Regions from separate parts of the Litchfieldella rifensis genome, predicted to be linked through region 1. Evidence: predicted binding sites of a transcription regulator. Region 1 holds the regulator's gene; the other holds the start of a gene.

Region 1 (15,398 bases):
TGGCTCCCGGCCAGCCACCGCAACGGGGATGACCCTGGCCTCTCCCGCGACACACACCTCGCGGCGGCGCCTGCGCGCCTGTCATGAATGCGACTGGGTCGTGGCATTGCCGCCGCTGCGGCCTGGAGAAAGGGCCGATTGCCCACGCTGCGGCCATACCCTGGCCAAGCGCCACTATCGGCCCGCCCAGCGCAGCCTGGCACTGGCCGTCAGCGCCCTGATCGCCCTGATGCTGGCGGTCTCCTTCCCCTTCGTCAGCTTCGAGGCAGGCGGGATCGGCAACCGTATCGAGCTGACACAGACGGCGACCACCCTGATCGGTTTTCACCAACCGCTCGTCGCGATCGGTGTCGCCTTGACCATCATCGTGCTGCCAGCGGTCTACCTGCTGGGAGTGATCTGGCTGCAGATCGGGCTGCTGCGTGACGATCCACTGCCCATCAGCCGGGGCATCGCCCGTTCGCTGTCCCATCTGCATCCATGGATGATGGCCGACGTCTTCATCATCGGGGCGCTGGTCAGCCTGATCAAGGTTGCCGGCATGGCACAGCTCGAACTGGGGGTTTCCTTCTGGGCCTTCTGCGCCTTCGCCATCCTGCTGCTGGCCACCACCCAGTCCATCGACGCCGACTGGATGTGGTTCTCACTCGCCGGCGAACCCCGCGCCCCGGAAGGCACCCACAGCGGACAGACTGCCGCGTCTCAGGGCCTGACCGGTTGCCCGACCTGCGGCCTGGTCAACCGACTCGGGCGCGACGGCCACGGACATTGCCGACGTTGCGGAGAGCACCTGCACGCCCGCTTGCCTTACAGTCTCCAGCGCACCTGGGCACTACTGGCCGCAGCAGCGGTCATGTATATTCCAGCCAATGTCTACCCGATCATGACCACCACCTCGCTGGGCCAAAGCGAGCCATCGACCATCATCGGCGGTGTCGTCGAATTGTGGCAGATGGGCTCCTGGCCCATCGCCGCCGTGATCTTCACGGCCAGCATCCTTGTCCCGGTGGGCAAGCTGATCGCCCTGTCCTGGCTATGCCTGGTCGTTCATCGCAGCGACGAACTCAATGGCCAGGCCCGTACGCGGCTCTATCGAGTGACCGAGTTCATCGGCCGCTGGTCGATGGTCGATGTCTTCGTGGTGGCGATTCTGGTGGCCCTGATTCGTGCCGGCACTCTGATGTCGGTCACGCCAGGCCCAGCGGCACTCGCCTTCGGTAGTGTGGTGGTGCTGACCATGCTCGCCGCCATGACATTCGATCCCCGCCTGATCTGGGACGCCCCCCGGACTCAGCGCCTTCGCCATAACCAAGGAAAGACCACATGACCGACGATCAGGCTCCCGCGACTCACCGCGCCAGTCGGCGCCCACAGACGCGCCTGTCGCCGATCTGGATCGTGCCCATCGTGGCCGCGCTGATTGGCCTGTGGCTGGTTTACGACAATATCACCAGCCGTGGTCCGCAGATCACCCTGACCATGCCCAGTGCCGAGGGCATCGAGGCTGGCAGTACCCTGATCAAATCGCGCAATGTGGAAATCGGTCGCGTCGAGCAGGTCCGGCTCTCCGACGACCTTAGCCATACCCTGATCACGGCCAGGATGAGCCCCGATGCCGAACGCATGCTGGTCGAGGATAGTCGCTTCTGGGTGGTAAAGCCGCGCATCGGACGCGAGGGCATCAGCGGCCTCGGGACCGTGCTTTCCGGTGCCTATATCCAGTTGCAACCCGGCGAAAGCGATGTCGAGAGGCGTGAGTTCAACGTGCTCGACCACCCGCCCGTCGCCCCCGCCGGCGCCCAGGGCATCCGTCTCAACCTGGTCAGTCAACTCGGCAACTCACTGCGCGTCGGCGACCCGGTCACCTACCAGGGTTATACCGTCGGTCGCGTGGAGGAAGCCCAATTCGACACCGAGTCGCGCCAGATGCGTCACCGCCTGTTCATCGAAAGCCCCTATGACTCGTTGATCACCGACAGCACCCGATTCTGGTCGTCCAGCGGGATCGATATGCGCCTGGATACCGAGGGGGTTCGCGTCAATATCGAATCCTTGGAAGCGTTGCTGGGCGGCGGCGTGACCTTCGGCTATCTCGAGGACGTTCCTCGTGGCGCCCCGGTGGCACCCGATACCACCTTCACGCTCTATGCCGACGAGGACAGCGCCCGTCAGGGCACTTTCAATCGCTATCTGGAGTACGTGCTGTTGATCGAAGACACCGTGCGCGGCCTGTCGCGCGGGGCCCCGGTGGAATTCCGCGGCGTGCGGGTGGGCACCGTGGCCAGCGTGCCCTGGCGCTTCAGCGCTCCTCAGCCGGACTCCCGCCAGCGCTTCGCGATTCCGGTACTGATTCGCATCGAGCCACAGCGCATCGCCAGCGACAACGGCCCCGTCGAGCTCGAGGAATGGGAGCAGCGCTTCGAGCGTATGTTCGGGCTTGGCTTGCGGGCCTCGCTCAAGGCTGGCAACCTGCTCACCGGTGCGCTATTCGTCGACCTCAATTTCCAGCGCGACCAGGCCGAGTCCTACCGCGCGGAAACCTTCGAGAACCGCAAGGTCTTCCCCACGACGTCCAGCGGCTTCGCCCAGATCGAGGCTCAGGTCACCAACTTGCTCGACAAGCTCAATGCCCTGGAAATCGAACCGGTCCTTGCCAGCCTGGACCGCAACCTGGCGACATCCGAGGCCATGCTGGCCGAAGTTCGCCAGTTCACCGAATCGTTCCAGACACTGCTCGATGATCCGGCGACCCGCGGCATGCCCGAGAACCTGAACCGCACCATGACCGAGTTGCGCAAGACACTCGAGGGCTTTTCGCCGGATTCCGACGCCTATCGGGAGCTGACACGCGCCATGCAACGCCTGGAGAACCTGATGCGTGACCTGCAACCGGTGGCACGCACCCTGAGCGATCAGCCCAACGCTCTGATCTTCGATCGTCGCAGCGGCGAAGACCCGCAGCCCCGAGCCCCGCGGCCGTAGGACGGCGAACCACAAGGAGACATCATGATAGCCATACGCCTGCTGGGATTGCTCATCGCCCTGTCACTGGTCACGGGATGCGCTTCGAGTCCAGCGTCCGCCACGCGTTACACCCTGCCGGAGGGCAGCGACTCGGTCACAGAAGGCAAGGCCTCGGCCCCTTATACGCTAGTGGTACGCCCGCTGCGGGTCGCCGACTACCTGGACGCCGAGGGCATCGTGCTGCAACTCGACGACATCACCCTCAACCAGGCACGCGAACACCAGTGGGCCGAAGACCTGAGCCGTCAACTCGAGCGTGGCCTGCGACAGCGCCTGGCCAACCGTCTCCCGGATACCCATGTGCTGAGTGACGATGTCGCCGACACCGACTCCCTGAGGCTGCTCCTCACGGTCGACCGCTTTCAGGGACGCTATGACGGCCTGGCGATCGCCGGCGGTCAGTGGCAGTTGCGTGATGCCCGCGGCCGACTGCTGGCACAGGAGTCGTTCAGCGCCGAGACCGAACTGGATGCCGATGGCTACCCCGCCCTGGTCAGGGCGCTGGGGCGTAGTTGGGACAAGGTTGCGGACCGGTTGGCCGAACGCATCGTCGAGCTGCGATAAGCGAGCCAGCGACGACGATCATGAGGCTTTTGCTGCGCTCGGTAGTCTTTTCTGTCATGATGGGCGCCCGCGGCAATTCATGGTCCCTCCTGCCGCGCCTGTCATCGACTTTTCCACGCATTGGCCCGGGACTCGCGCCTACACACGATCGAGGCGAGCGGCGGATGCGTATTTCCCGGAGTTTGCATGAGCTTTTCCGAACTTGGCCTGCGCGCCGAACTGCTGCGCGCGGTCGAAGAACAAGGCTATACCGTCCCTACCCCCATCCAGCGCCAGGCGATTCCTGCCGTCCTCAAGGGTGGCGATCTGCTGGCCAGCGCCCAGACCGGCACTGGCAAGACCGCCGGCTTTACCCTGCCACTGCTGCAGCGCCTGGCGGAGGGCTCTCGTCCCAAGGCACGCCAGATCCGTGCCTTGGTGCTGACCCCGACCCGCGAACTGGCCGCCCAGATCGGCGATAACGTCAGCGCCTATGGCCGCCATCTCAAGCTGCGTTCGCATGTCATCTTCGGCGGTGTCGGCCAACAGCCGCAGGTCGATGCCATTCGCCCCGGCCTCGACATCCTGATCGCCACCCCCGGCCGCCTGCTCGACTTGCACCAACAGCGCCACGTCGACCTGTCGCAGGTGGAGACCCTCGTGCTCGACGAAGCCGATCGCATGCTCGACATGGGCTTCATCCACGACATCAAGAAACTGTTGCGCCTGCTGCCGGCAAAGCGCCAGAACCTGCTGTTCTCGGCAACCTTCTCCAACGAGATCCAGCAATTGGCCAACGGCTTGCTGGACAACCCGGCCATGATCGAGGTCGCCCGACGCAACACGACCGCCGAGACCGTCGACCAGGCTATCTACCGTGTCGACCGTGACAAGAAGCGTGAGCTACTGGCCCACCTGATCACCAAGCATCGGTGGTACCAGGTCCTGGTCTTCACCCGCACCAAGCACGGCGCCAACCGTCTGGCCGAGCAACTGTCCAAGCAGGACATCCCGGCCATGGCGATTCATGGCAACAAGAGCCAGTCGGCGCGCACCAAGGCATTGGCCGCGTTCAAGGACGGTAGCCTGCAGGTACTGGTGGCCACCGATATCGCCGCCCGCGGCCTCGATATCAGCGAGCTGCCTCATGTGGTCAACTTCGAGTTACCCAATGTCGCCGAGGACTACGTACACCGTATCGGCCGTACCGGCCGCGCCGGCAGCGAAGGCCAAGCGGTATCGCTGGTATGCGTCGATGAACACGGCCTGTTGAGTGGCATCGAACGGCTGATCAAGCGCAACCTGGACAAGCATGTCGAGCCGGGGTTCGAACCCGATCCTCATGCCAAGCCGGAGCCGATCGAGAACGGCCGTCGCGGCCAAGGCGGTCGCGGCCGTTCCGGCACTGGCCAGGGACAAGACCAGCGCCGCCAGAACGGCACTTCCCAAGCCCGCAACGACAACGAACAACACGCCCCACGCCGTCGGCGGCGGGCCCGTCGTCCCCAGCAGGCCTGACCCTCACTGCCGCCGGTGGGCCTGATCCACCGGCGGACTCCTCCCTTCTGGATTCGATTGTCAGCCCCTTGATCCCGAGAGTAAGATCATTCCCATAATGCGAAGCCAACCGGCCACCACCATGGCACCAAAGGCTCATCCTCGGGGAACGACAGCAGGGAACCACCGTGATCACACCACAGGGTCCAACGGCGCCTTATCAGCAAGACGCACCCAGCACCGACTATTGCATCGCCCTGCAGCCCATCTGCGATGCCGAGTACCGTCACGTCGGCGACGAGCTTCTGTACCGCAGCCATGCCGGCGCGGACAGCGCCAGTATCAGCGATCCCTTGGTGGCGACTGCCCGCGCGAGCAGCATGGCCATTTACGAAATCGGCCTCGACAGGCTGGTCGGCGATCGCCTGTTGTTCATGAATGTTTCGCGGGAATGGCTGGAACGCCCCGAGCTACTTCCCCTGCCGGCCGACAAGGTGGTCATCGAAATACTCGAGAGTGTCGAAGCCAGCGAGCCGATCATCGCCGCCTTGCGGTTCATCAAGTCTCGCGGCTTCCGGATCGCCCTGGACGACTACGTGGTCAACAAGGGAAATGCTGCGTTGCTGTCGCTGGCCGACATCGTCAAGGTGGACGTCGTCGCGGGTTATGAGCCTCATCACCTGACGCTCTATCGCGACCATGGCTGCACTCTGCTGGCGGAGAAGGTGGAGAACCTGGAGGAATTCGAGCGCACCAAGGCCGAGGGCTTCTCACTGTTCCAGGGCTTCTTCTTTGCGCATCCCCACAATGTTGCGTCACGGCGCACCCAGCGCCGCAACAACAGCAGCATTCAAATCAAGCTGATCCGCGAGCTTTATCGCGAGCTGGTCAACCTCGAGCATGTCGCCGACATGATTGCCCTCGACCCCCATCTCTATCTAACGGTGATCAAGCGTGCCAACTCGAGCTATTTCGGCCACAGCGAAACCACCAACTTGAAGCGCTGCCTCCAGCTTCTGGGCTTGAACGAATTGCGCACCCTGGTGGCCACCGTCATGCTGTCGCAGAATGGTCCCATCTGTCGCTTGACCATGCAGCATGCCCTGACCCGTGCCTTCATGTGCAAGCATCTGGCCGCCCCCTTCCGCGATATCGACGCCGAAGACGCCTTTACCACCGGCCTATTCTCGCTGATGGATGCCATGCTGGGCGTCGAGATGCGTGACCTGCTCGAAGAGATACCACTGGATTCAGGCATTGCCCGCGCCCTGCTCACTGGCAACGGCACCCTGGGCGCCATTCTGACGCTGGCTCGGGATTATCAACAACTCGAGGCCGAGGAGGCGGCGCAACCCAGCCAGGAGCTACGTGGCTGTTATCTGAGAGCCGTGGAGGAAACCCAAGCCATCATGCAAGCCATCTAGAAGTACCGTTGTGTCCCAGTCATTTGACCAGTTTGGCTCGCAGGCGTGATACCGCCTGGCTATGGAGTTGACACACGCGGGACTCGCTGACGCCGAGCACGGCGCCGATCTCCTTGAGGTTGAGCTCTTCCTGATAATAGAGCCCCAGCAGCAGCTTTTCGCGTTCGGGAAGTTGCTCGATGGCCGCCACCAGGAGTTCCCGCCGCTCACCGTCGAGCAGCGCCGCGAAAGGAGATGGCGGTGCCCCCTCCCCCGCACCTGGCTCGCTGCCTTCGGCGACGAGTTCCTCGAAGGGCAGCAACTGCCCGCCATTGGCATCTCCCAGCAACTGGTGATATTCGTCGAGGCCGATACCCAGCTCAGCGGCGATTTCACGCTCATCGGCGGCTCGGCCAAGCTTCTGCTCGAGTCGCCGGATGGCTTCATCCAGAGCCCTGGCATTGCGCCGCACACTACGCGGCACCCAGTCGCGGCTGCGCAGTTCGTCGATCATGGCCCCGCGAATGCGCTGGCTGGCATAAGTGGTGAAGCTTGCCCCATGCTTGGCGTCATAACGCGCCAGGCAATCCAGCAGACCGACCATGCCCGCCTGGATCAGGTCATCGAGCTCTACACTCGCCGGCAGTTTCACCTGCAGCGCCAAAGCCTGTCGCCGCACTATGGGGAGGTACTGCTCGAGCAATGCCCCTTGGTCGATCTTGCCCTGTGCCGTGTACATCTTTCTCGCCTCGGGCAGCCCTAACGGAAAGCCTTGAATCCATGGAAAACCGATACCACGGGTCGATACACCGACCCGTCACGCATTCCATTATTGCCCCCCGCAGACTCCCGCCAAGCATCGAATACCCCGTCCAATGCAAGGCTTTTCCGAGTTTTGCCCTCTCAAGGGCCGCCGTTGGCGCCAGCGTCTCCACTCAGGAACGGCTTCTGGCTCGCACAGCATGGGGCCATCCGTCAGATCACCTTGCGACGCAACCAACTGGTAACGGCTTCCCCGACCAGCACGAGGATGATGATCGCGATCAGGATCGTGGCAACGGCCTGCCAGGCAAAAGTATCGATCGAACCCTGCAATATCACCCCGATACCACCGGCCCCCACCAGACCCAAGACGGTCGATTCTCGTATATTGATGTCCCACCTCAAGATGATGATAGCGAAAAAGGCAGGAATGACTTGTGGGACGATCGCATAGAAAACCACTTTCATCCTCGATGCCCCGGTCGCTTGTATGGCCTCGACCGGGCGCCGGTCGATCTCTTCGATGGCCTCGCCCATCAGTTTTCCTATGAAGCCAATGGAGCGAAACATGATAGCGAGAATGCCCGCCAGCACGCCTGGCCCGAAGATAGCCACAAATAGCAGTGCCCAAATAATGGTATTGACCGACCGGCTGGAGACCAGGATGAATCTCCCCAGCCACAGGCAAAACCGGTTAGGCGTCGTGTTCTGCGCAGCAATATAAGATACCGGAAGAGCCAGGAACACCGTCAGGAACGTCGCTAGCGTCGCAATATGCACGGTCTCGATCATGGCATTGACAATAAGCCCAAGATCCCGAATGTCGGGTGGCCACATGCGACGACCCAGGCTATGGATCTGTACAGGAGCATCCCAGACCCAGGGCCAGAATATATCGACATCTCGAACAGCCCATACGATAACAGCGACAATAGTTAAATAAATGAGAAGACGGACCAACTTCTCTTTCCGATCATAGCGAACCCAGACTCTAGTGGCCAAATCATCACGCTCTACCATATTTTCTTCCTCACCCAGCCACTAACACCCTCACTCACCAGGATCACACCGATAATTACCAGCAATATCGCAAAGGCAAAATCGTAATCATATCGTCCGAATGCATTCATCAAGGTAGCGCCGATCCCGCCGGCCCCCACGATCCCGACGACTGCTGAAGCACGCAAGTTACTATCCAACTGGTACATGGACAACCCGACTTGCCGAGGCAATATCTGCGGGAACACGGAATAGACAAGCGTTGCAAAATACCCGGCCCCCGTCGCGCGCACCGCCTCCACCTGCCCCCAGTCGATTTCCTCGATCTCTTCAGCAAGCAACTTTCCAACAAACCCTATCGAATAGATAGTTAGTGTCAAGATACCAGCCAAGGGACCGAATCCCACGGCCTTGACGAAAAGAATGGCCACGATAACGGGATGAAAACTGCGTGAAACGATGATAACGGCTCGGCCAAGGAAGTAGATCGGCTTTGGCGCGATATTGCGGGCAGCCATAATCGCAAAGGGGATGGACAGCATGACACCCAACAGCGTTGCCAAGATCGCTATCTGAAAACTTTCCTTGAACCCGGTCAGCAATAGTCCTGCACGTTCAAAGCTTGGAGGAAATCCGCCGCCGAAAATCCTGGCCGCTCGTGGCAGTCCCTCGGAAATCCGCTCCCAATCAAACGGAAGCGTGCTAAAAGCCCAATAAAAATAGACGACGGCAGCCGCCAGCAGACCATATCGGATAACAGGATTCACAATAAAAGGTGGTTTCTTCCATTTCCTGCCATATCCGACGTTGCCACGGGAAGAAAGATCACCTTGTGTCACGACACTTTCTCCCAGGTATTCTTCTCCAACATCTCCTCCGCCGCTTCTATGCCTCCATAAATGGCATCCAAGGCCTCCTTGTTGAAATCAGCGGGAGCGCCATCGAATATCATCCGGCCATGACGAAGCCCCACGATACGCTCGGTATAGGTCTTCGCTTGCGAGACGTTATGGATATTGATCAAAACGGGCAGCGACATTTCGTCCGAGAGACTCTGCAGCAATACCATGATTTGTTCTGATGTCTTGGGGTCCAACGAGGCCGTAGGCTCATCGGCCAGTAGAATTTCCGGTTCCTGCATCAAAGCTCGAACCACACCGACACGCTGACGCTCTCCCCCCGAAAGTTCATCAGCGCGCTTGTTGGCGTATTGCACGATGCCAACTCGCTGCATCAAGGTGAAGGCCCGGTCGATATCCTGTTGAGGAAAACGCCGGCTCACTGCCTGAAAGAAGTTCACGTACCCCAGTCTTCCGGACAGCACATTCTCCATGACCGTTAGCCGGTCAATCAAGTTGAATCCCTGGAACACCATACCGATCTTTCTTCTGGCTCGTCTCAATTCACCTTTTCCAAGACTTACCAGTTCCAGATCATTGAGCGTGATGGATCCCGATGTCGGCTCCACCAGTCGGTTGATACATCGGAGCATGGTACTTTTTCCTGCACCGGATGCCCCCACGATGGAAACGACGCAGCTTCCCTCGACCGTCAAATCCAGGCCTTTGAGAACCGGCTCATCACTGCCGTAGCGCTTGACAAGATTAGAGATCTTGAGCATATGACCTTTCCAGGAGCTACATTGATTCAAACAACAAGAAACAGGCCGCACCAACGACAGTGCGGCCCGTTCCACAGCCATCCGGCATCACTCAAGATCGTCACGAGTATAACGCACATTGTTTGCCTTCTGGATAGTGCGAATTACCGCCCAATCAGACTCGTAACGGATCGGGATAAATTTATCGACGCCTTCGAACTCATCTCCCAGCGCCGTCCCTTCAAAGTCGAAGGAAAAGAAAGCCTCTTTTATCTTCTCGACAAGATCGGGATGAAGATTATGCGCATAAGTATAGGAGGTTGTCGGAAAAGGGGCAGACTCAAAGATTATCTTGACATCCTCCTCCTCATACAAGCCGCGTGCTGCCATGCGCTCAACGACTTCCGATGCCACGGGTGCCGCATCATAGTCCTGGGCCACGACACCCAGCATGGATTGATCATGGCTACCCGAGTAAACGACTTCATAGTCGTCGCCGGGAGTGATGCCCAACTCAGGGAAAAGTGCTCTGGGAGCCTGGTTCCCCGAGTTGGAAGTCGGTGAGGTATGCGCGACTCGGCGACCCCGCAGATCCTCCATGCTGTCGATACCCGAATCCACATGGGTATAGAGTTGAAGGGTATAACCAAACCGGCCATCATCCGATCCCATCAAGGCAAACGGAACCGCACCGGCCAGATTGACGGCGAAAGGGGTCGGTCCAGTGGAAAAGCCGGCAATATGGAGCCGTCCACTTCGCATCGCTTCAACCTGTGCAGAATTCGACTGCACGGCAAAGAAACGCACACTCTTTCCCGTAGCATCTTGTAGATGATCGATGAAGGGTTGCCAGATATCGGAATAGATAGCGGGGTCCTCGACCGGAGTATAAGCAAAGATCAAGGTATCCGGATTCACCCACTCAGATTCGTCTTTAGGTAAGTCTGCCACCATGTCGCCATCTTCATCACAATAAAGTGCATCCAAATCGCCTCGCTCGCAATCGGCCAAGGCTTGACTCGCCAACAACAAGGTCAAGGGCACTGCTGCCAGCGATAACACTATTCCAGAGCGATATTTCCCTGACGTATCGATACCCTTGATAAATGAAAAACGGCTCATGGCGCGATCCTCTTATACTTATATTAATTTCATTGTTTGGTGTTATAGTAAAGCTTGGGTCTGTTGTTGTTATCAGAATAACGAGGCACAACTTATCCGTTTAGTCTAGATTTCCCATCAAGAATATGTCAATTTTTTTACAACGCCTGTGCTCGAAAGCGAGTCAGGCAATGGGACGGCAGAGCCTCAGCCGTCATGAACAGGTGACCCCCTGCGAGGTAAAGGCACCCGTGCTCCGACGTAACCGCTACCTTCTGATGCGCCATGGCCATAGTCAGGCCAACGAAGCCGGCCTGATCGTCAGCGATCCCGCACGAGGAGTCGAAGGTTTCGGTCTCTCGGCGCGGGGCGAGGCCCAACTGGCGGCCGTCACCAGTGACTGGCGGTGGCCTGTGCCGACTCGCGTCCTGCACTCCGACTTCCTGCGCACCACGCAGACGGCGGCACGCATCGCCGACCACTTCGGGCTGATCATGCAAGTCGAACAGCGGCTGCGCGAACGTTTCTTCGGCGAATTCGACACCCAGGCCGACACCCATTATCCCGACGTCTGGGCACTGGATGCCGAGGATGCCGGCCATCAATGCCGTGGCGTGGAAAGTGTCGTCGCCGTGGCCAGGCGCATGCAGGCGGTCATTTCAGCCCTGGAAGCGCAATACAGCGGCGAGACGGTGCTCCTGGTCAGTCATGGCGACCCGCTGCAGATCCTGCTTACCGCTGTCGCGGGCAAGCCGCTGCAACGTCATCGCGATCATCCGTCCCTGGCGCCGGCCAGCATCACCGTGCTGCGCGATGCCGGCTCTTAAGGCGCCGTACGAAAAGTCGGCGAGCGATGGCAGTTTTCGAGCGGGACCTAATAATAATCGACGATTACCTGCACCCCCTCCACCTGCACCGCCTGCCCTCCGCGAGGAAGCCGAAACCGGAAGTGCAGAGGGGCGGTTGCCGGCAACTCGGCCAGGGCCGTGCTTCGACCGGACGGGGAAGATAACGGTATACAGCGAGCCGGGTGACACAGCCAGGCTTGCAGGGGTCGCCTCGTCGAGGCCTCGAACCGCCAACGCAGTGTGGAGATGCGCGCGCCACCGGGGATGACATCGGGTGCTGCCAGGGGTGGCGAGCGCGTTTCACGCTCGGGTACGGCCACACGCAGCCCGGGCGCCTCTGCCACCCAACTACCCGATGCCGCCCAGGCTGGTGGTATCGACAAGGCACTCACCGCGATCATAGCGACTGCCAGCCAACGCAATACCGTCATGCGCGTCGTCCCACCCGGCCAGACGTGCTGCCGTCCAGCACCAGCAACTCGATACCGAGAAAGTCAGCGGCGGCCTGTTGCAGATTGTTGAGCAGGCCGGAACGCGAAGCGAATCCCGGATGAATCGCCAGCAGACGACGCGGCCCTTGCCGGGAACGCAGCGATTTGAGCGCCAGATAGGCGCGGCGAAAGCCCTCGAGATCGCTATCCACCCACAAGGCCCAGCGTGGCTGCTGATCGGCGAGTACCGTCAGATGGGGACTGGCCGCATCCAGGGCCACCACTCGCCATGCCCCAGGATCGCCGATCCAACGTTGACCACCGGCATGCCAGTCGTGCAGCACCTGCTCTACGCGTTGCCGTTGCTGCCGAGAGGAGTCCGGCAACCCTACCACCATCAAGGTCCGCAGCCGGGGAGCGACACGCCTGTCCGGCGTCTCCTCCACGGCAATGTCCTGCCGTGCCGCCCAACTGCGCAAGCCAGCCGCCTGGTCGTCATTCCCGGAAGTCGGCCGATTCATCTCAGAGTGCCTCTTGCCCACTGTGCCTCATCTGGCGAAAGACGTCCCGCGCAGCGAAGAGGTGCAACAAGGCCTCCAGCAATTGGCTCGGCTTGCGTTGTCCCTTACCGACCAACAGACTGAGCAACTGAGCGCGCACGTCCATGGCCCAGTCGGTATCGTCCTGATCCAGGCGCAAGGCGACAGCGGCCAGGCCGCTGGCCAGGCTCAGGCGCAGTGCCGGATCGCTGCGGGAAAGACCGGCATCCCCCAGATGACGCCAGGCATTGCGTACCAACACCGGCAATTCGGCAAGCGCGAGCGCGATACTCACGAGACGGCGAGACAGAGCGGGGTCGAGGGACGACGACAACCAATACCGCCGCCCCAGCTCGCGTCCGCTGTCGACATCGTTGAGCCGACCGAACCAGGCCGTGGCTGGTTGCACCGATACGGCGGCAGGGCCTCGCCGCCCGGGTAGCTCGATATCCAGGCATGCCAGATGCACTACAGCGTGGCGCCCATGCAATCGACAGGACAGCGCTGCCTCGCGACTAGCCAATTCGCCTAGCTGCGACAGGCTGCGGCGCTCTCCCAGGTGCGTGACACGACGGTTGCCCTTGGTCGCCGCCAGCCAGGGCAGTTGCCAGGCTCCAAGCCATTCCAGGGCAGCCGTATCCGGACACTGTGCCAACAGGTGGCGGTCGGCCCCCAGGTTATCGCCAGCCCACCCCAGCCGCTGGTCCTGCCCCGCCGGCAACTCATGATGCTGCCAGCTCAATCCCAACAGTCGGCCCTGTGGGTCGATGGCCTGAACCGGGCTCGCCCAGTCGCACCCACTAACCTTGAGCGGCCCCCAGAGCATGCCCAGCCCATCGTCGGTACGCGCCCGCTCGCGGGCCAGGCGACTGGTTTGCCTCTGCATCTCGGAGATGACGTCCTGCTGATGTTGCTGCGCAAGGAAAGCCGCATCCCATGCCGCTTCGAGCAAGGCGAAGCCCGGCAGCCGTTGTCGCAGGGAAGCCAGCGCCGCGGTCAGCGAGCGTCCCTGTCCCAACAGCCCCCGCGATAGCGATTGCATGCCGCGCACCTCCCGGGCAACGGGCACCAGGTCGCCCGCGTCCGGTGCAAAGGGAGAGTCACCGTCGACCATCAAGGCCTGCTCGACCAGTTGACGGGCATCGGCCAAGGCCAGGTCCTCGGGCACCTGCTGGCCATGAGAGACATAATGCAGTCGCAAGCCGTGGCGAATGACGGTATCCAGCAAGGGACCCAGCCTTGCCGCCTCATCGCTCTTGGTCAGGATGCAATCGACGAGCCGGTTACCTGCTGCTTCGGCGGCCCGCCGATAGGTGGCGATGACCTCTTCCAGCGTGTCGCCATGACTCGCCGCATTCAGCAATAGCATCAAACGAACCGCACCACCGCCACTGCCGAGCTGGGCCACCTGCTTGACCAGACGCTGGTCGCGTTGGCTCATGCCGACGGTATCGATGATCACCAGACGCTTGTCGGCGAGCCGCTCGAGCAGTGCCGGCAACGGCGCCTCGGCTTCCAGGGCATGCACCTCCACGCCCAATAGACGGGCATAGATGCGCAACTGCTCATGGGCCCCCACCCGGTAGCTGTCGGTGGTCACCAAAGCGACCCGGTCACTGCCATGGCGCATCACATAGCGTGCCGCCAGCTTTGCGGTCGTGGTGGTCTTGCCGACCCCGGTGGGCCCGACCAAGGCAATGATTCCCCCGGCATCGAGCAAATCCGTTTCATCCGCGGGAACCGCGAGCCGCGCCACCAGTTGTCGAACCAGCCAGGCCTGCAGGCTAGTGTCGCTGCTTTCGGCCATCTCCAGCTCACTCGGCCGTGTGGCCAGCAGTTCGGCTGCCAGCCGCGGCCCGACTCCTGCCGCCGCGAGGCGTTGGCACAACCGGGTAGTGACATCCGCCGCCGAAGTCGCCGGCGCCGGGGTTCCCTGACGGTTCAACAGGGCCCGCATGTCCTGCATCTCGCCCAGCAGTCGCTCGCTGAGCGCGGCAAAATCCATCGGTGTCGCTTGAACGGGGGCAACATCGGGTATCGTGGTAGCTTGCGGTGACTGAGAGCGAACCTCGCGAGTGCGCTCGACGCGTTCAGCCGATGCTGAAGACCGAGGGGCAGGAGTCGTGGCCGGCGCGGTTCTCGTCTCGGTCAAGCGACCATGCTCATCATCGGCCATTGCCAGGACTTCGACGCCCGCCTCGACCCGACGATTGGACAGAATCAAGGCGTCGTCGCCCAGCGCTGCGCGCACCTGGCGCATCGCCTCGCGGCTGTTGGCCCCCACGAAACGTTTCACACTCATTGTTGTGCCCCTACCAGGGTGGTGATCCTCAGAGTACGGTCATCGGGAATCTCGGCCTGGGACATCACCACCAGATGCCGCAAGCGTCGGCGCAGGAAGCGCGCCAGCAAGGCGCGCAGACTATGCTGCACGACCAGGACCGGTGGCTCGCCACTGGCTTCCTGGCGCTGCAGAGCCGCTTCGGCCTGTTGCATCAAGGTGTCAGCCAATCCCGGCTCCAGCGCCCCGCCACCGTTCATGGCCTGCATCAGCACCTGCTCGAGATTGGCATCCAGGCCGATGACATGGAGCTCGTCCTGCCCCGGGAACCACTGCTGCGTGATCGACCTGCCCAAGGCGATACGCACCA
Region 2 (15,398 bases), 130 kb from region 1:
CTGGTCGATGTATGCACCACCCTCAAGACTTCCAGGTCGCGTGCTGCCTGCAGGATATTCAGTGTGCCCTTAATGTTGGTATCAATATAGGTATCTGGGGAATAATACGAGTAGGGTATGGCGATCAGGGCTGCGAGGTGAAAGACAATATCGCAACCGTGCATGGCATGACGTACCCAGTAAGGATCGCGGATATCACCGGCGGCAACCTCCAGGTTGCGCTGCACCGCTGGTGCCGCCTGGTCCAGCCACCCCCTGCTATTGAAGGCGTTGTACATCACCAAGGCTTTCACCTCGTGACCACGCTCGACAAGCGCTTCCGTGAGATGTGAGCCAATGAAGCCGTCCGCTCCAGTGACGAGAATCCTGGCACTGCTCAAATCCATTGTTAGTACTCCCCGACAAGACAACAGCTAGACAACTTAAATTTCACAATATAAAGAAATCAATTGGAAATATTTTTTTAAAGACGAATCACCATTTACAAATGTGAGAGTTTCATAATTATCAAGTCGCTCGCTGCGGCAGGATATAGCGTCTTTTATCAAACATGCTGGGCCATTCGTTGGAAAATCTCGTTTCTGCCTACCAACTCCTCATAACTCCCCTTGTCAACAACTCTCCCGTCAACCATCAGATAAATGCAGTCACACTGACTCACTGTTGCCAGTCGGTGAGCAATCATGACAATTGTCTTGCTTCCGGAGAGATCATGGATAGCATCCATAATCATCTTTTCCGTGATGCCATCAAGTGCACTAGTAGCCTCATCAAGAATCAAAACACTGGCATCACAGTATAAGGCCCGAGCTATCCCGATGCGTTGACGTTGCCCTCCTGAAAGCTGAACCCCTCGCTCACCCACTCTTGTGTTTAGACCACGTGAAAGACTTTCTAGAAGCTCATCTAGATGCGCCAAGCTAGCTGCCTTCTTCACTCTATCCTCATTTATCTTTTCCGGTGGCAATCCAAAAGCAATATTTTCACGAATAGTAGCATCGGCTAGAAAGATACTTTGAGGAACATACCCAACCGTGTTCTTCCATACTCGATCATCAAGAGAATAAAGTGGTTTTCCGTCAATAAGAACCTGCCCTGAGTCCGGATTGAACAATCCTAGAAGGATATCGACAGCAGTAGATTTTCCCGACCCGGAAGATCCCACCAAACCCACGACCTTGTTGGCTGATATATCGATAGTCAAGCCATTCAGCGCTGGTGAGTCCTTACCAGGATACTGAAATATGATATTTCTTAGCGCAATGCTGTGATTAAGAGTCAGAGGCGGAGTGCTCTCAGGTTCACCGTCGCTATCACGCGCTACCAGCCGCTGGCCATAAGACGCTTTCAAATCTTCATGGATAGCTTCGAAAGCGGCTATATTACTTCGGATACTAGAGATGCTACGATAGACTTGTTGAAATGCTGGCAGCATCTTGAAACCTGCCAGTGCATATACAGAAAGAATGGGCAGAATATGGCCAAGGCTGCCTTCATGCACTGATAAAAGATAAAGCACCAGGAAAATAATAGAGCCAAATGCGATTAATTCCATTGCGTAACTAGGGACCTGCCCTAATGCTTGAGTTATTCCATAAGCATTCGCATATTCATCACTTGTTCTACTAAAACGATAAATAAAGCTCTTTTGTCTACCTAATACCAAAGTGTCTTTGATACCTCCAAAACCCTCCGCCATTATATTGAAACGAAATGTCTGAATTTTCGACATCAATCTACCATTTTTAATCAGCCTGCGCCGTACACTGATATAGAGAATGAAATATGAAAATGAAAATATCAGCAACCCGGCAATTGCAACCACAGGATTATAAAGAAATATGGCTAAAGCCATCATGACAGACAGAACCAATTTTGCGTTCATTTCCATCAAGGGCTTTATAATTCCCGTGCTGACTCTCTGACATTCTTGAGCTATCTGCTTGGTCAAGGTGCTACTGCTTCCACCAACATGGAATAACCACGGCTGTTGCATGTAATAATTAAATAAACGGTTACTTATGTCGGCACCAACCTTGGCACCATACATGCACATTCGCCAAGTGGTATACATAGAGACTATTGCCGCCATAATCAAAACCACCAACACGACGATGCCTAGCCAGAATAAAAACTCGAAAGGTGAGCTCAACCCGCTGCCTTGATAAAGCCTGGCTAGCACTCCCTGTCCTTCCAATCGGCTCATGTCGCCGACGATAGCCATGAAGGGTCCGATGGATATTACACTGGCTATCTGCGCAAAGGACATGATGACGACCAACACCTGAAGCCAGAGCAATTTCTTACGCTGCTCTTTCGTCAAAAGAAAGTAAAGAGACTTAATGGATTTATACATAAGTCAAGCATTACCTTTATTAATAAAACTAAATGATCGAAAATCACGTTTTAGCCTGGATTGTAGAATCCCAAATACTGACTCAGAACAAACAAAAAAATAAGAATTTAAAGCGCTTGCCAGTATTATTTGATCAATCATTAGGGGTGATCATCACTTGAAGAAATGCCAGGTTTCTCAACCTTGATTAGCTTGATACAGCCTTTCTGCAACAGGTTTATACCACTCATCATGATTAGTCGGCACTCTGCAATTATATCCCAACACCTGCCTTGTGAACTCTGACAGGTCTTTGCCGTACTCTTCTCCTAGCATTCTTGCATAGTCGAGTTGGGGTTTTATAAAAGGCCTCCCAAAGCTTAGAGTGAGTGCAACCCTATTCTTTTTAGTGGTATTAGCACCTCCCTTGTGCCATAGGTAAGAGTTAAACAAGGCTACAGAACCAGCCGGACCAAGGATCGTGTCACATTCCTTATCAAAGTCGTAATCACTCGGTTTGTCTTCTCTCAGATGTGCACCGGATAATACTTTAGTGGCCCCATTTTCCAATGTAAAATCATCAAGCATAACCAACATATTAATTCTCAACTTGTAACCAGGTATGTAGCTACCAACATCCCGGTGCACCTTATGGATATAGATATCAGCGCTGGGAAAACCACCAACCGGGGTACATGCATTTAAGGCGTACGGCTTGCCATCGAAGAATCGTGAAAGATAGTCATGAAAAAGATGCATGTCGAGAAAATCATCTATGCTGTCTCCTTTGCCCACAGCTTGATGAGCGGTACCGTCCCCAGCCTCGTTAATATTATTCTTGATCTGATATTCAGCGCAAATACCAATCCATTTTAGACAATCTTCTCTCAAATTATTAACCAAATTATCGGGAATCGCGTTTCTGAAAACCACCCATCCCTTTCCGTCCATTTCCCTATCAAATGATCCAACATCCATTAATTCATACATTTCTCATCCCTCAGTATTACATATCGACAAGATTCTATAAGAAAGCTGAGAAACTCAGATTAGCAATTCCATAATATAACTTACTTCATCTTGACTCTTGACCTTAAATCCTTTCTTTTCATAAAACCTAAAAGCCCGATGATTGCTTTTTTTCACTTCAAGGCAGACCTTTTTCATTTCGTTTCTCTTTGCCATGAACACCACAGTCTCTAACAGACTGCAGGAAACACCAGTACTTCTCATTTCGGGAGAAACAACAATCATGCTGACAAAAGCTTGTTTCATTGTTTCATCATTGCAATAAAACGCAACAAAGCCAATCAGGCTTCCGTTCTTGTAGTGCGCTACTACATCAGCCGCACTCATGATCTTGTCAATGTAAGCATTTATATCAGTAATAGAAAAAAAATCAGTCTGCTGACTTTGTTGCTCATTAACAATCATGTTTTTTATATCTTCTCTTATCATGCGGCCACAGCATAGAAACTTAGATTTTCAATTCATGAGGTAGAACAGTTACACCAAGTCGTATTTGTGGAGAATTTCCCCAACTTCGTCCTTGGAACATCGCATTAGCGTATCGATCATGGACAAGTTAGAAATAAAGCAACTCACACCAGCCTGTGAATAGCCAAAATCATTGGTTCTTAAAAACGAGAGATTATATCCTCTGGATGAAAAATAATGTTTATCATACAATTTCTCCCCACCAACACTATTCACATAATCGCGAGCACCTAAAGAATCACAAATATTCATCAACTTCTCAGACCCACAAAGCTCTCTATCATAATCAATCTGACTAGAACTACACATAGAAACATTGACGCCGAGATAGTCAAAAACACTTTTTATTCCGTCGCAACAAACCTCAGATATATCTCTATCCCTACCTTCAAAAACCTTTTTTATAATTGGAAAAACATCATCGTAACAAGGAGCTTTTGAATAGGCGTGCTGTATGCCTTTCAACTGGGCCTCAACATCACTGGAAAATTTTAACTCTGATATTTTCTTGTGAATTGAGGCACCAGGGACCGGAATAGTAAACCGTCTCTTTTTTCCATGATCCAATATATAGTTTCTGTTAATATAGCCTCTTTTTATATAATTCACATCATCATAGATGACAAATTTATCCGCACAGGCAACAAGCTGGTAATAGCCGATATAAGGAAAAATATATGGCTGCATGATTGCCACTTTCATTTCACCGCCCGATAGATGACATCGATGACTTTCTGAGAATCTTCTAGGCTCATTTCAGGATAAAGCGGTAGGCACAAAATTCTCTCGGAAATAGACTTGGAATTTTCTTTTCTTACACAAGGCGTAGTATACAATAGATCATCTAAAGAGGGATAGAAATAACGCCTAGCATGAATGTCTCGTTCCTCAAGAGAGGATTTAACTTTCATTAACATGGTTTCGCTTTCAAATACAACCGGAAAATACGAGTAGTTTCTAGTGCAATTTTCACTGGTTAACTGAAATTTAACTATTTCATTCAATTTTGAGTGGTAATGGCACCAGAGCTCAGCACGCTTCTCCATGATTTCATCAATATCGTCCAGGATACACAGTCCCATGGCAGCTTGGAACTCGCTCATCTTTGCATTAATGCCTAAGTCACCTATCTCGCCGGTGACCGACATCCCGAAGTTAATCATCCGGCGAGCCCTCTCAAGGTGCTCCTTGCGGCGGAAGATAATGCCTCCGCCTTCGATAGTGTGGAACAGCTTGGTGGCATGGAAACTGAGGGTGGTGGCGTCGCCATGCTGGAGTAGGCTCTCTCCCCGATACCTGACGCCGAAAGCATGTGCCCCGTCAAAGATCAAGCTGAGCCCATGGGTGGCGGCAATGAGCTCCAATGCCTCAACGGCACAAGAATTTCCAAACACATGTACCGGTACCAATGCCCGAATATCTTCACTCAAGTCCGCTTCCACTTGCTTGGGGTCGAGGCACCAACTGTAAGGATCAATATCAGAAAAGATTGGCTCAATGCCTTCCCATTTCAACGAACTGGTGGTGGCAACGAAACTGAATGGAGTGGTAATGGCTGCGGCTCTACTCTTTCCATCACACAGCCCCAAGGCTCGATAGGCAATCTGCAGAGCAAGGGTACCGTTGGCCACCAACAGCAAGTTCTCTATCTCTAGATACACTTCAAGTCGCCGAGTCAATTCCTGTACAAGAGGGCCATGATTGGTCAACCAATGGCGAGCATAGATGCTGTCGATATAGCGAAAATATTTTTCACGATCTGGCAAGTAAGACTTGGTAACCGGGATCATAGTTCTCTCACCAGCTCCAGAAGGTACTTTCCGTATCCATTCTTGGAAAGGTCGTTTCCTGCTTTGGAGAGTTCATTGGCTGTCAGCCATCCATTATTGAAAGCTATTTCTTCCAGGCAGGCAACCTTGAAGCCTTGGCGTTTTTCAATTGTCTCTACAAATTGCGAAGCTTCCAACAAACTTTCATGAGTCCCTGTATCCAGCCATGCAAAACCACGCCCCAGCACCTCCACTCTCAAATCTCCACGTGCAAGATAAGCTTGGTTGATACTGGTGATTTCCAACTCACCACGACCGGAGGGAACAACCTTCTTGGCCAGATTAACCACATCATTATCATAAAAATACAACCCGGTCACAGCAAAACGCGACTTGGGATATTCAGGCTTTTCTTCAATAGAGATAACTCGCTTTTCTTCATTGAATTCCACTACGCCGAAACGCTCCGGATCCTTGACCAAATAACCGAAGACTGTTGCCCCTTTGTCCTGCCTAGCTGCTTTCTGAAGCATGGGGGAAAACCCCTGACCATAGAAGAGATTGTCTCCCAACACGAGGCATACGGAATCATGTCCAACAAACGATTCACCAATGATAAATGCCTGGGCGAGACCGTCAGGACTGGATTGCACAGCATATACAAGGTTTAAGCCAAACTGACTGCCATCACCCAAGAGGCGCTTGAAGCAGTACTGTTCATCGGGAGTGGTGATGACTAGAATATCTCGGATTCCTGCCAGCATCAGAACCGAGAGAGGATAGTAAATCATCGGCTTGTCGTAGATGGGCAGCAACTGCTTAGATATTCCCATGGTTATAGGATAAAGACGTGTACCGGAACCACCGGCGAGAATGATCCCCTTCATGCGACCTCTCCATTAATATGCGCCCTAAATATCGTCGCTGATAATTCAACTACTGCGATGCACTTGATGATACCTCTCACTCATCTATTAAATTTTCACAGCATAGAAATTATACATGCTCAGCCAGACCTTTCCTTTGCCGACCGGAAGTATATGAATATTGGTAATAACCATAGCCGTAGGCAACCGCCGCCTTGCGCTGCATTCCATTAATGATGCAGCCTCTAACTTCAACACCAGCATTTTCCAACCGACTGAAGGCAAGCTTTATTTCCTTGGGAGGGTTCATCTGGAAACGTGCTACCATAAGCGTGGTTCCCGCCAACTTGCCAATAATCGCCGCATCGGTAACAGCCAATACCGGTGGGGTATCCAGAATCACGAGATCATATTCTTCACTAACCTTCTCCATCAATTCGGCGAAACGAACGTTCATCAATAGCTCCGAGGGATTAGGTGCAGCTATACCACGAGAGAGATAATCAAACCTGTCGACACCGCTGGATCTGATCGCAGCTGAGAGATCTAACCGGCCACTCAGCACTTCTGAGAGACCTTTTGCAGATGCATGACCGAAAGCATAATGCAAGTTACCTTTTCGCAAATCCGCGTCGATGACAAGAACACGTTGCCCCCCTTGCACACACACTGCGCTTAGATTTAAAGCCACGAAGCTCTTGCCAATACCGGGGCTCGGCCCACAGATCATGAGACAGTTATTCGAAGCATCCAGCATGGCAAAATGCAGGGCAGTGCGAAGCCCTCGAAGCGCTTCGACAGCGGTATCGGTAGGATGGCTATTGGACAGAATGCCGGGATTTCCAGCTTTGTGGCGTCGCTGCCGAAATACACGGTCCAATCGTGCTTGATCGCCCGACAAGGGAACAGTAGCGTAGACGGGGAAACCCAAGCTCTCGAGTTGCTCCGGGCTTTCTACCCCACGATTGAATAAACCACGAACCACAACAGCAATAATTGCAACTAGCAGACCCAATACGAATGATATTCCGACCATACTGGCTTTTTTCGGGTAGATAGGAACACCGCCAACGGCAGCGGTATCGATAACGCGAAGCGTGCCAACGGTACCAGCCTTGACCAACTCCAGTTCCTGAAGTTTATTGAGCACATTGACATAGATGGCCTGCGTCACTTCCACATCTCGAGTACGGCGAATGACTTCTTGTTGAGCAGCGGGCATTGCATTGACACGTTGATTGAGACGATCACGTTCTGTAACCAGGTAAGATTTTTGTCGAGACAACGACTGATAAGTCGGGTGATTGCGAGTAAAACGTTGCGCCACATCGGCTTCCTGGATGCTAATTTCGTTGACTTGGCGCTCGATATCAATGAATTGCTTGATAATGGATTGCCCTTCGGCATCGACATCAACACTGTCTACACTTGCACGGTATTCACTCAGTCGGTCCTCGGCACTTGCCAATCTAGTGCGAAGCTCAGGTGCCTGCTGTTCAAGGAAGGCCAGGCTCCGCTGAGTCGCCTCCGCCTTTCTCTCGACATTCTGTATCAGGAAAGTATCGACGATTGCATCCAGAGTTTGGCGGATTTCATTACGATCGGCCCCTGTCAATGTTACTCGAAGCATACCAGTGCTGGGCCCCCGGTTAGTCCCCCCCACTTCGGATATTGACAGTCGAGAGGCCAATGCATTGATAGCACCGAGTCGAGATAACTTTATCAGTGTGAATTCAGCACCTGCGTGTGCATTCAGTGCTTTTACTCGCACTTGAACAGCATCATTAAGGAAATGCGCTTCCGTACCCGGACTACCCTCGCCCAGAATCTCTTCATTCATATAAAGACGATATTTTTCCCCTCCCAATACCTTGAGTATCAAAGGTTGCCCACGGAGATCATCGATTACATCAAAATGCATGATCTCAATGTTCTCGTCAGCCCATAATGCAGGATGATTGGCATTATTCAACCACTCACCGATCAGCGGCAGTCCACTAAAGTCAGGTCGGGTAATATTATTTCGCAACACATAGTCCCCGATCACTGGTAATTTTTGTGGGAAAACGATAGTATCAAGGCCTAGCCTATCAACGACCTTACCCAACACCATGCGTGAACGGAGAATCTCTACTTCTGCCGCGATGCTTGCTCCTTGAATCGTCTCATCGCCGTTATTTTCAGGCCCTCCTATGGGACTCACCGACCTTCGACTCTCCACCTGCACTAGAGCATCGCTTCGATAAATCGGTGTCTGCAGTGATGCATAGACGATGCCTCCTAGTGTGAACACCAAAACGACACAGGCGATCCACCATTTATAGTCAAGAAGCATACCCAACAAGCGGGCCACATCAATGCTATCGCTGGGTATCACAGGATTATAAATTATGGCAGGAGTGCCAGGCTTTGGAGGCATACCATCATGCGGAGAAAAGTTATTCACAGAAACCGCTCCTCCAAGTAAAAATTCGATACAGGAGAGAGCCACTAAGCCATTTGAGCCGGTGTGGCATCAGAATGCTGCAGATTTCATTAACGGTTCTGCCAGCGATCCGCGCACAACCGATGTAGGGATAAAAAAGGTAGAGACAAAAAAAGGAGCCATCACGACGCTCGGCATTATCAATCTCTGCCTCACGGCGCTCGGCTCCTGCTGCCATCGTCAACTCAGTAGTCAACAACTCGATATTCACCAAGTGGTCGATACCCCAGGCGTCAGTGTCATCGTCGATGTACCCACCAGGCGCCGCATATCCAGATATGGTACCTGCCAATGGCACTACGAGTAACCGCCTCTCCAAGGGAGACCAGGTTTCATCAACAGTCATTCTTTTCCCCACGCTACCGCCCCGGGGTTGTTACTTGGCTATCCCCAAGGCCATGTAAGTATCTTATTGTGTAATTCGAGTGCCAATATTCGTTATTTAGGTATCATTGATTACAAGAAGACACCCCTCGATACACAAGTTTACATGTCATTGGAATTTTTACATGCTGATTTTTTTATTCCTGCCTCAATGAGGAACACTAATAACTAGTGATAAGTCAGACTGAGAACAGGCTTCGGAATTAGTATTATGAAAATGGCCTTGACCTCGGCATTTTTTAATGCTAGCGCATAGCCTTCATGGGCCGTCATCTAGAGGCTTGCGGGGCAAAAAATAGCGGAAATATCAAAGGGAGGAGTCACACAGCCAGGCTTGGAGATCGCAGCACGGCTTGCCATCAGAGGAGGAGCACATTCATGGTTCGAGCCAATAGGCTGCCGACAACAAGCGCAATATCCCGTACCATCGGCATGACGCCATCAAGAGGGTTTTCAATGCGTGTAGCCCGCACTTCAGCAGATGCCATCGCCATGCTCGAAGGCTTGATGTGGTTGTTACTGTCCTGGTCGGTGTCGTTCTCGATCCATCAAGGTACCACCATGCCCACCATGGGCGCCTTGAGCCTGGTCGGCACCATCATCCTGGTTACCTGGGGTCATCGCCCCATGCGCCTGATACTGGGCCGCTTCCGGATTCGCCGCCGGCGTACGGAAATGTGGATGCACGTTCTCGCTTTGCCACTGCTGCTGGCACTATTGCTGGCGGTATTGATCGAGGCGTTGGTGTCGCCACTGAACGGCGCACAGAAGATGCTGCTGTTCAACGTGCTGGCCAGCGCCGGTTGGATGGTGTTCGCCATTACCCTGCTCATCAAGGGCGCCATGTTCACGGTCAGCAGCAAGAACAAGAAGAAGAAACCGAATCGCAGGACACAGGATTGAGATGAAAAGCCGTCGAGCGATTTTCAGCCTGTCCTAATCCAGGTGTACGATCACCTCGACCCGCCGATTCCTTCCCCGCCCTTCCGCGGTATCGTTGCTGGCAATGGGACGCGTGTCACCCAAGCCCACCGCCCTCAAGCGCGAGCCATCGATACCGGCCGCCTGCAAGTGCCGCAATACGGCAATAGCGCGGGCACTCGACAGCTCCCAGTTGGAAGGGAAACGTTCGGTGTTGATCGATTGGCTGTCGGAATGTCCTTCCACCGACACCTCGCCCTCGTAGCGCTGGATGATAGCCAGCAGGCTGTCGATCACGTCACGGCCTGAGCCGATCAGTTCCGCGGCGGCCGATTCGAACAACAGGTGATCCTCGACACGCAGGCTGATGCCTTCGGCCACGTGCGAGACGGTTACGCCTTCCAGACTCGGCAGGCGCGGGGCTGCGGCCAGGCGCTGCTCGAGCGAGTCGGCCAAGGTCGACGCCACTTCGATAGCCCGCGGATCGAGTTGCTGCATGCCCGACGGCTCGCTCGCCGTCACCACCACCACGAGGTTCTCCAGTGGCGTATCGAGCTTCAGGTCCATTGGGGCAACCACCTCGGGTGTCTCGGTGACCGGAGCTTCCGGCTGACGACGTGCCTCGCCCAACGCCACGACCACCGCTTGCGGATCGATGTGACGGGCATCGTTGACCGTCGGCGAGCTCGGCGTTGCGACAGGGGTGGTCAGGGCCGCTTCCGGCAATGGCACCCCCAAGCGCGCAGGCGATTGCTGCATCAAGGCCAGTGCCGGCGCTGCCTCCACCGGCTCGCTCATGTCGCTGCTCCCTCCGACCCGGCTGGAAAGCGACAGCAGCAACACGAAGGTGGCCACCAGCAGGGTCATGACATCGATATAGCTGACCATCCACACCGTGCCGGTCTCTTCCTGCATCCCTGGGGTCAGGAGCTCCTCATGCTGAGCGCCGCTGCGGGCATCGAGGCGATAATCGTCACGCATCGGCGGTTCCCGATCTCACCCGCCGGTTCAGCTTGGTGCGCCAGCTTGCTGGCGCGGGCGCTGCGCCATCTGCCATGGCTACGTCACGGATTTCGTCGTGGTGATTGGCCATGAACGACTTCAGGGTCTCCTCGATGAACGATGGCAAGCGCCGTCGCGACATCAACGACACCCCCTCCATCACCATGTTCATGGCGATCAGGCGTTCCTCGGTTCGCCGCTCCAGCTTTACGGCGATCGGCTTGAACACCAGGTTGGCCAGCACGATGCCATAGAATGTCGTCAGCAGCGCCACCGCCATGCGCTCGCCGATGATGCCGACCTCCGAGCTAGCCATCACTTCCAGCATATTCACCAACCCCACCAGGGTACCGATCATGCCGAACGCCGGCGCATACAGCGCCATGGTGCGGAAGATCTGTGCCTCGGCGCGCTCACGGGCTTTCATGCGGGCGATGCGCCAGCGCAACAGATCGAGGATTTCCTCCTCGCGGGTATTGTCGATCACCAATTGGATGCCGGTGCGCAGGAAGGGGTTGCGGGTGCGCGTCAAGGCAGTCTCCACGGCCCGTACATTGCCCTTGAACCACAACCGGGCCATGCTCACCAGTTCCTGGATATCGTCATGCACGTAACTGTTTTCACGACGAAACACCAGCCCCACCAGGCGTACCACCCGTACCACCTCCTGCAGCGGATAGCTGATGAAGGTCGCCGCCAGGGTGCCGGTCAGCACGATGGCGAGGCCAGGCAGGTTGATGAAACTGGCCGCCGACTCGGCGCTCAACAACAACACACTGGCCAGCATCATGACGCTGGCGGCAATACCGATCAAAGTGGAAGGATTCATGAATCGCGCCTGCATGAAGAAATGGCAATATCGGGAGTCTTCATGATAACGGCGGGCAAGCCGGTCAAAGCGGCGAAAAGGCGCCAGGAGTGGGCGTAACTTATGGGCGCCAAGTCTTCGTGGTGCCTTCCATCGTCGGAACGCCGCCCGGGCTGAAGCCGCGATGGCACATGGCCAGCAGGAATCACGGATACCTCCGCTCCTGCGAAACCCGCCTTATATGCAGTGGCGGATATTGGCGCCGCGGCAAAGGTAGGAGTGGCTTTAGCCGCGATCCGGCCTACGGCCGGCTTACTGGCTCCCCCAACGGCAGAGGAACAGCGCGTAGGCCTTCAGCACGTGGCGGATCGACTCGATATCGACGCACTCGTCCACGCCGTGGATGCGCTCCGCGACCGGGCCATAGCAAGTGCCGGCGACACCGGCGCCGACATGGAAGGCATGCAGGTCGGTGGTGCAGGTCGAGAGGTAGTGCTCGGGCTCTTCACCGGTAAGCGACCGGTGACACTGCGTCAACAGGCGCACGCCTCGGCTGTCGAGGTCGACCAGATGCCCCCGTGAGCGGAAACCGTGGAAATCGACCTGGGGCGGCTCGACCTGCCCTCCCAACTCGGCATGGGAATTCGCCACGCACTCGCGCATCTTCTCCATCGCCGTCTCCGGCGGCATGTCGAACGGAAAACCGATTCGCCCCTCGAGAATGGCATGGGCGGGCACGCTGGAGGCCCAGTTGCCGCCTTCGATACGCCCGATATTCAGGTTGAAGGGATGCTCCAGCGCATCGTAGGGCGGCGTTCGAGGTGACTCATTGAGTTCCGCTTCCAGTGCCTTGAGCCCGGGAATCAGCTGCTGGAGGTATTCGATCGCATTGCTCCCGGCCGTGGTATCCAGCACATGGGCCGGCTCGCCATAGACACGGACTCGAAAGCGCAGCACGCCGATCTGTCCCGCATAAATCTGCGCCCCGAAGGGCTCCGGAATCAATACGAAGTCGCCGGCATGGCCGCGATTGACGCAGGCCAAAGCGCCATTACCCGTACACTCCTCTTCGATCACCGTCTGCAGGGTCAGCGGAAAATCGATGGATGGGCCCGCCTCTCGAACCGCATGAACGGCCATCACCGTCGCGGCGATTCCCGCCTTCATATCCCCGACCCCTCGGCCATATAGCCAACCATCCCGCTCCCACGGCTCCCAGGGAGGGCGTGTCCACATGTCGGTCGGCTCGGCAGGGACGACATCGAGATGCCCGTTCAATACCAGATGCGGACGCCGGGCGTCGGGATTCAGACGAGAAACCAGATTGTAGCGGCCCTGATTGGACCACTCGACCGCGACATGATGAGGGTTGCGAGACAGGTCCGGATCGTCCATCGGCACCTGCTCCACCGGAAGCCCCAGCCGCCGAAGCCAGGACGCCATGGTCTCCAGCGCGCCATGCTCGTTGCCGAGCACGCTGTATTGTCCGACCAGATCCCGCGTCATCTCCAGGGTCTTGTCGAACAAGCTATCGCACCGTTCGAGGACACGTTTTTCGCTATCGCTCAACATCCGGATTCTCCTTGAAACACTCACCTCTCCCCAGGCGACGGGCTCACTCCTTGAATCACATAGTCCCGGGCCACACCGATGTGATAGTCGACGGCATCCCGGCAGCGGGCGGCATCACCGCTTTCCAGGGCCTCCACCAATGCCCAGTGGTTGGTGGCGATACTGCCGGGATCGGCGTGGGTGCGCTCGATCAACGCCATGCACAACCGCAGTTCATGGGACAAGTCATTGAAGGCCTTGAGTAGGCGACGATTGCCGGCCAACTCGAAAACCAAGCGATGAAAGCGCAGGTCCTCCTCGATCTTGCGCCCCTCGTCGCCCTCTTTTGCCACATCGCACATGACTTCCACCTGCCGGTACAGGATGTCATGCATCTCGGGCGTAAACCGCGCCACCAGCAGTTGAAAGGCGTGGCGTTCGTAGCACAGCCGTAGATCGAATACATCCGCCAGATCGTCGCTGTCCAGTTCGCGCACGAAGAACCCCTTGCGCGGCCGCGACACCAGCAATCCCCGGCTCTCGAGCAAGCGGGCCGCCTCCCTGACCGGGGCGCGGCTGATGTCCAGGTTGCGCGACAACTGCACCTCGGAAAGCCGCTCCCCGGGCTGGAAGCGCCTGGCGATGATCGCTTCGGTCAGGAAATCGGCCACCTGGTCGACAAGGTTCATCTGTTTGAGACTCGGGAAGCCGTCGGCGTGCTTGGCATGCATGGTGGTTGTCCTGATCGTCGCGAAGCTCCTGATACCCACAGTATGGCGCAATCCTTTTTTCTGTCGACTATCGACTGTCGACAGCTTGAAGGACCACTGCTATGTTCAAAACCATTGCCTTTCGACATCCCGGGCCCAGCGATCCAATAGATAAAACGCCGACGAAGCGGCCATGGCATAGATGTTTTTGAGTAAAGGAACATGCATGCAAACGTTGTTGAACGACATCAAGCAGGTAGTCGGCCCCTCCGGGCTGCTCACCGGTGACGACGTCACCCAACGCAGCGTCGACTGGCTCAGCGGTGAACGCTGCCGGGCCGGGGCCATCGTGCGCCCGGCCGATACCGAGCAGCTCGCCGCCATCATGACGCTCTGCCATGACGCCGCACAGCCGGTAGTGACCCATGGCGGCCTGACCGGCCTGGTCCATGGTGGCCGGGCCGCTCCCGACGAACTGGTCATTTCCCTGGAACGCATGACCGCCATCGAAGATATCGACCACGTGGGAGCCACCATGACGGTACAGGCCGGCGTGCCGCTGCAGCGGGTCCAGGAAGCGGCCGCAGCCGCAGATCTGCAATTCCCGCTGGACCTGGGGGCCCGCGGCTCCTGCACCATCGGCGGCAATATCGCCACCAATGCCGGCGGCAACCGCGTGATTCGCTACGGCATGATGCGCCAGCAAGTGCTCGGGCTGGAAGCCGTCCTCGCCGACGGCAGCGTCATCAGCTCGCTCAACCACATGCTCAAGAACAATGCCGGCTACGACCTCAAGCAACTGTTCATCGGCAGCGAGGGCACACTGGGCATCGTCACTCGCGCCGTCCTCAAACTGCAGCCGCGCATGACCAGCGAACAGACGGCACTGGTCGCCACTCCCTCCTTCGCGGCCCTCACCCATCTGCTGGGCCTGATGCGGCAACGGCTCGGCGGCCAGCTCAGCGCCTTCGAGGTCATGTGGCAATCCCACTACCGCCTGCTGACCGTGGACAGCGGCCGACACTCGCCGCCACTGCCCGCCGAGCATCCCTACTACGTGATCGTCGAAT

The links. Region 1 encodes FliA, which starts transcription of late flagellar genes. Its sites were predicted from a motif close to CTAAAGTTNNNNNNNNNNCNGCCGATA; they were not measured.
Region 2: a site for FliA is predicted at 12,330-12,356, ahead of ACFOEV_RS18230 (motility protein A). Genes of this name have one in related genera too.

Annotation. Positions count from the first base shown of each region.
Region 1 covers NZ_JBHRUG010000031.1:396,112-411,509, forward strand. Annotated here, with positions in the region: gene ACFOEV_RS17630 (PqiA/YebS family transporter subunit) at 29-1,327, shown strand; gene pqiB (intermembrane transport protein PqiB) at 1,324-2,982, shown strand; gene ACFOEV_RS17640 (PqiC family protein) at 3,007-3,588, shown strand; gene ACFOEV_RS17645 (DEAD/DEAH box helicase) at 3,775-5,085, shown strand; gene ACFOEV_RS17650 (EAL and HDOD domain-containing protein) at 5,253-6,488, shown strand; gene ACFOEV_RS17655 (RNA polymerase sigma factor FliA) at 6,508-7,206, opposite strand; gene phnE (phosphonate ABC transporter, permease protein PhnE) at 7,443-8,249, opposite strand; gene phnE (phosphonate ABC transporter, permease protein PhnE) at 8,243-9,067, opposite strand; gene phnC (phosphonate ABC transporter ATP-binding protein) at 9,064-9,849, opposite strand; gene phnD (phosphate/phosphite/phosphonate ABC transporter substrate-binding protein) at 9,937-10,950, opposite strand; gene ACFOEV_RS17680 (histidine phosphatase family protein) at 11,208-11,756, shown strand; gene ACFOEV_RS17685 (flagellar protein FlhE) at 11,804-12,208, opposite strand; gene ACFOEV_RS17690 (hypothetical protein) at 12,205-12,729, opposite strand; gene flhF (flagellar biosynthesis protein FlhF) at 12,731-15,049, opposite strand; gene flhA (flagellar biosynthesis protein FlhA) at 15,046-15,398, opposite strand, start outside.
Region 2 covers NZ_JBHRUG010000031.1:524,317-539,714, forward strand. Annotated here, with positions in the region: gene ACFOEV_RS18175 (NAD-dependent 4,6-dehydratase LegB) at 1-386, opposite strand, end outside; gene ACFOEV_RS18180 (ABC transporter ATP-binding protein) at 545-2,356, opposite strand; gene ACFOEV_RS18185 (phytanoyl-CoA dioxygenase family protein) at 2,534-3,325, opposite strand; gene ACFOEV_RS18190 (GNAT family N-acetyltransferase) at 3,380-3,793, opposite strand; gene ACFOEV_RS18195 (WbqC family protein) at 3,842-4,534, opposite strand; gene ACFOEV_RS18200 (DegT/DnrJ/EryC1/StrS family aminotransferase) at 4,531-5,622, opposite strand; gene rfbA (glucose-1-phosphate thymidylyltransferase RfbA) at 5,619-6,488, opposite strand; gene ACFOEV_RS18210 (polysaccharide biosynthesis tyrosine autokinase) at 6,598-8,913, opposite strand; gene ACFOEV_RS18215 (hypothetical protein) at 8,906-9,298, opposite strand; gene ACFOEV_RS18220 (hypothetical protein) at 9,793-10,239, shown strand; gene ACFOEV_RS18225 (OmpA family protein) at 10,273-11,238, opposite strand; gene ACFOEV_RS18230 (motility protein A) at 11,231-12,088, opposite strand; gene ACFOEV_RS18235 (ArgE/DapE family deacylase) at 12,380-13,639, opposite strand; gene ACFOEV_RS18240 (GntR family transcriptional regulator) at 13,660-14,349, opposite strand; gene ACFOEV_RS18245 (FAD-binding oxidoreductase) at 14,555-15,398, shown strand, end outside.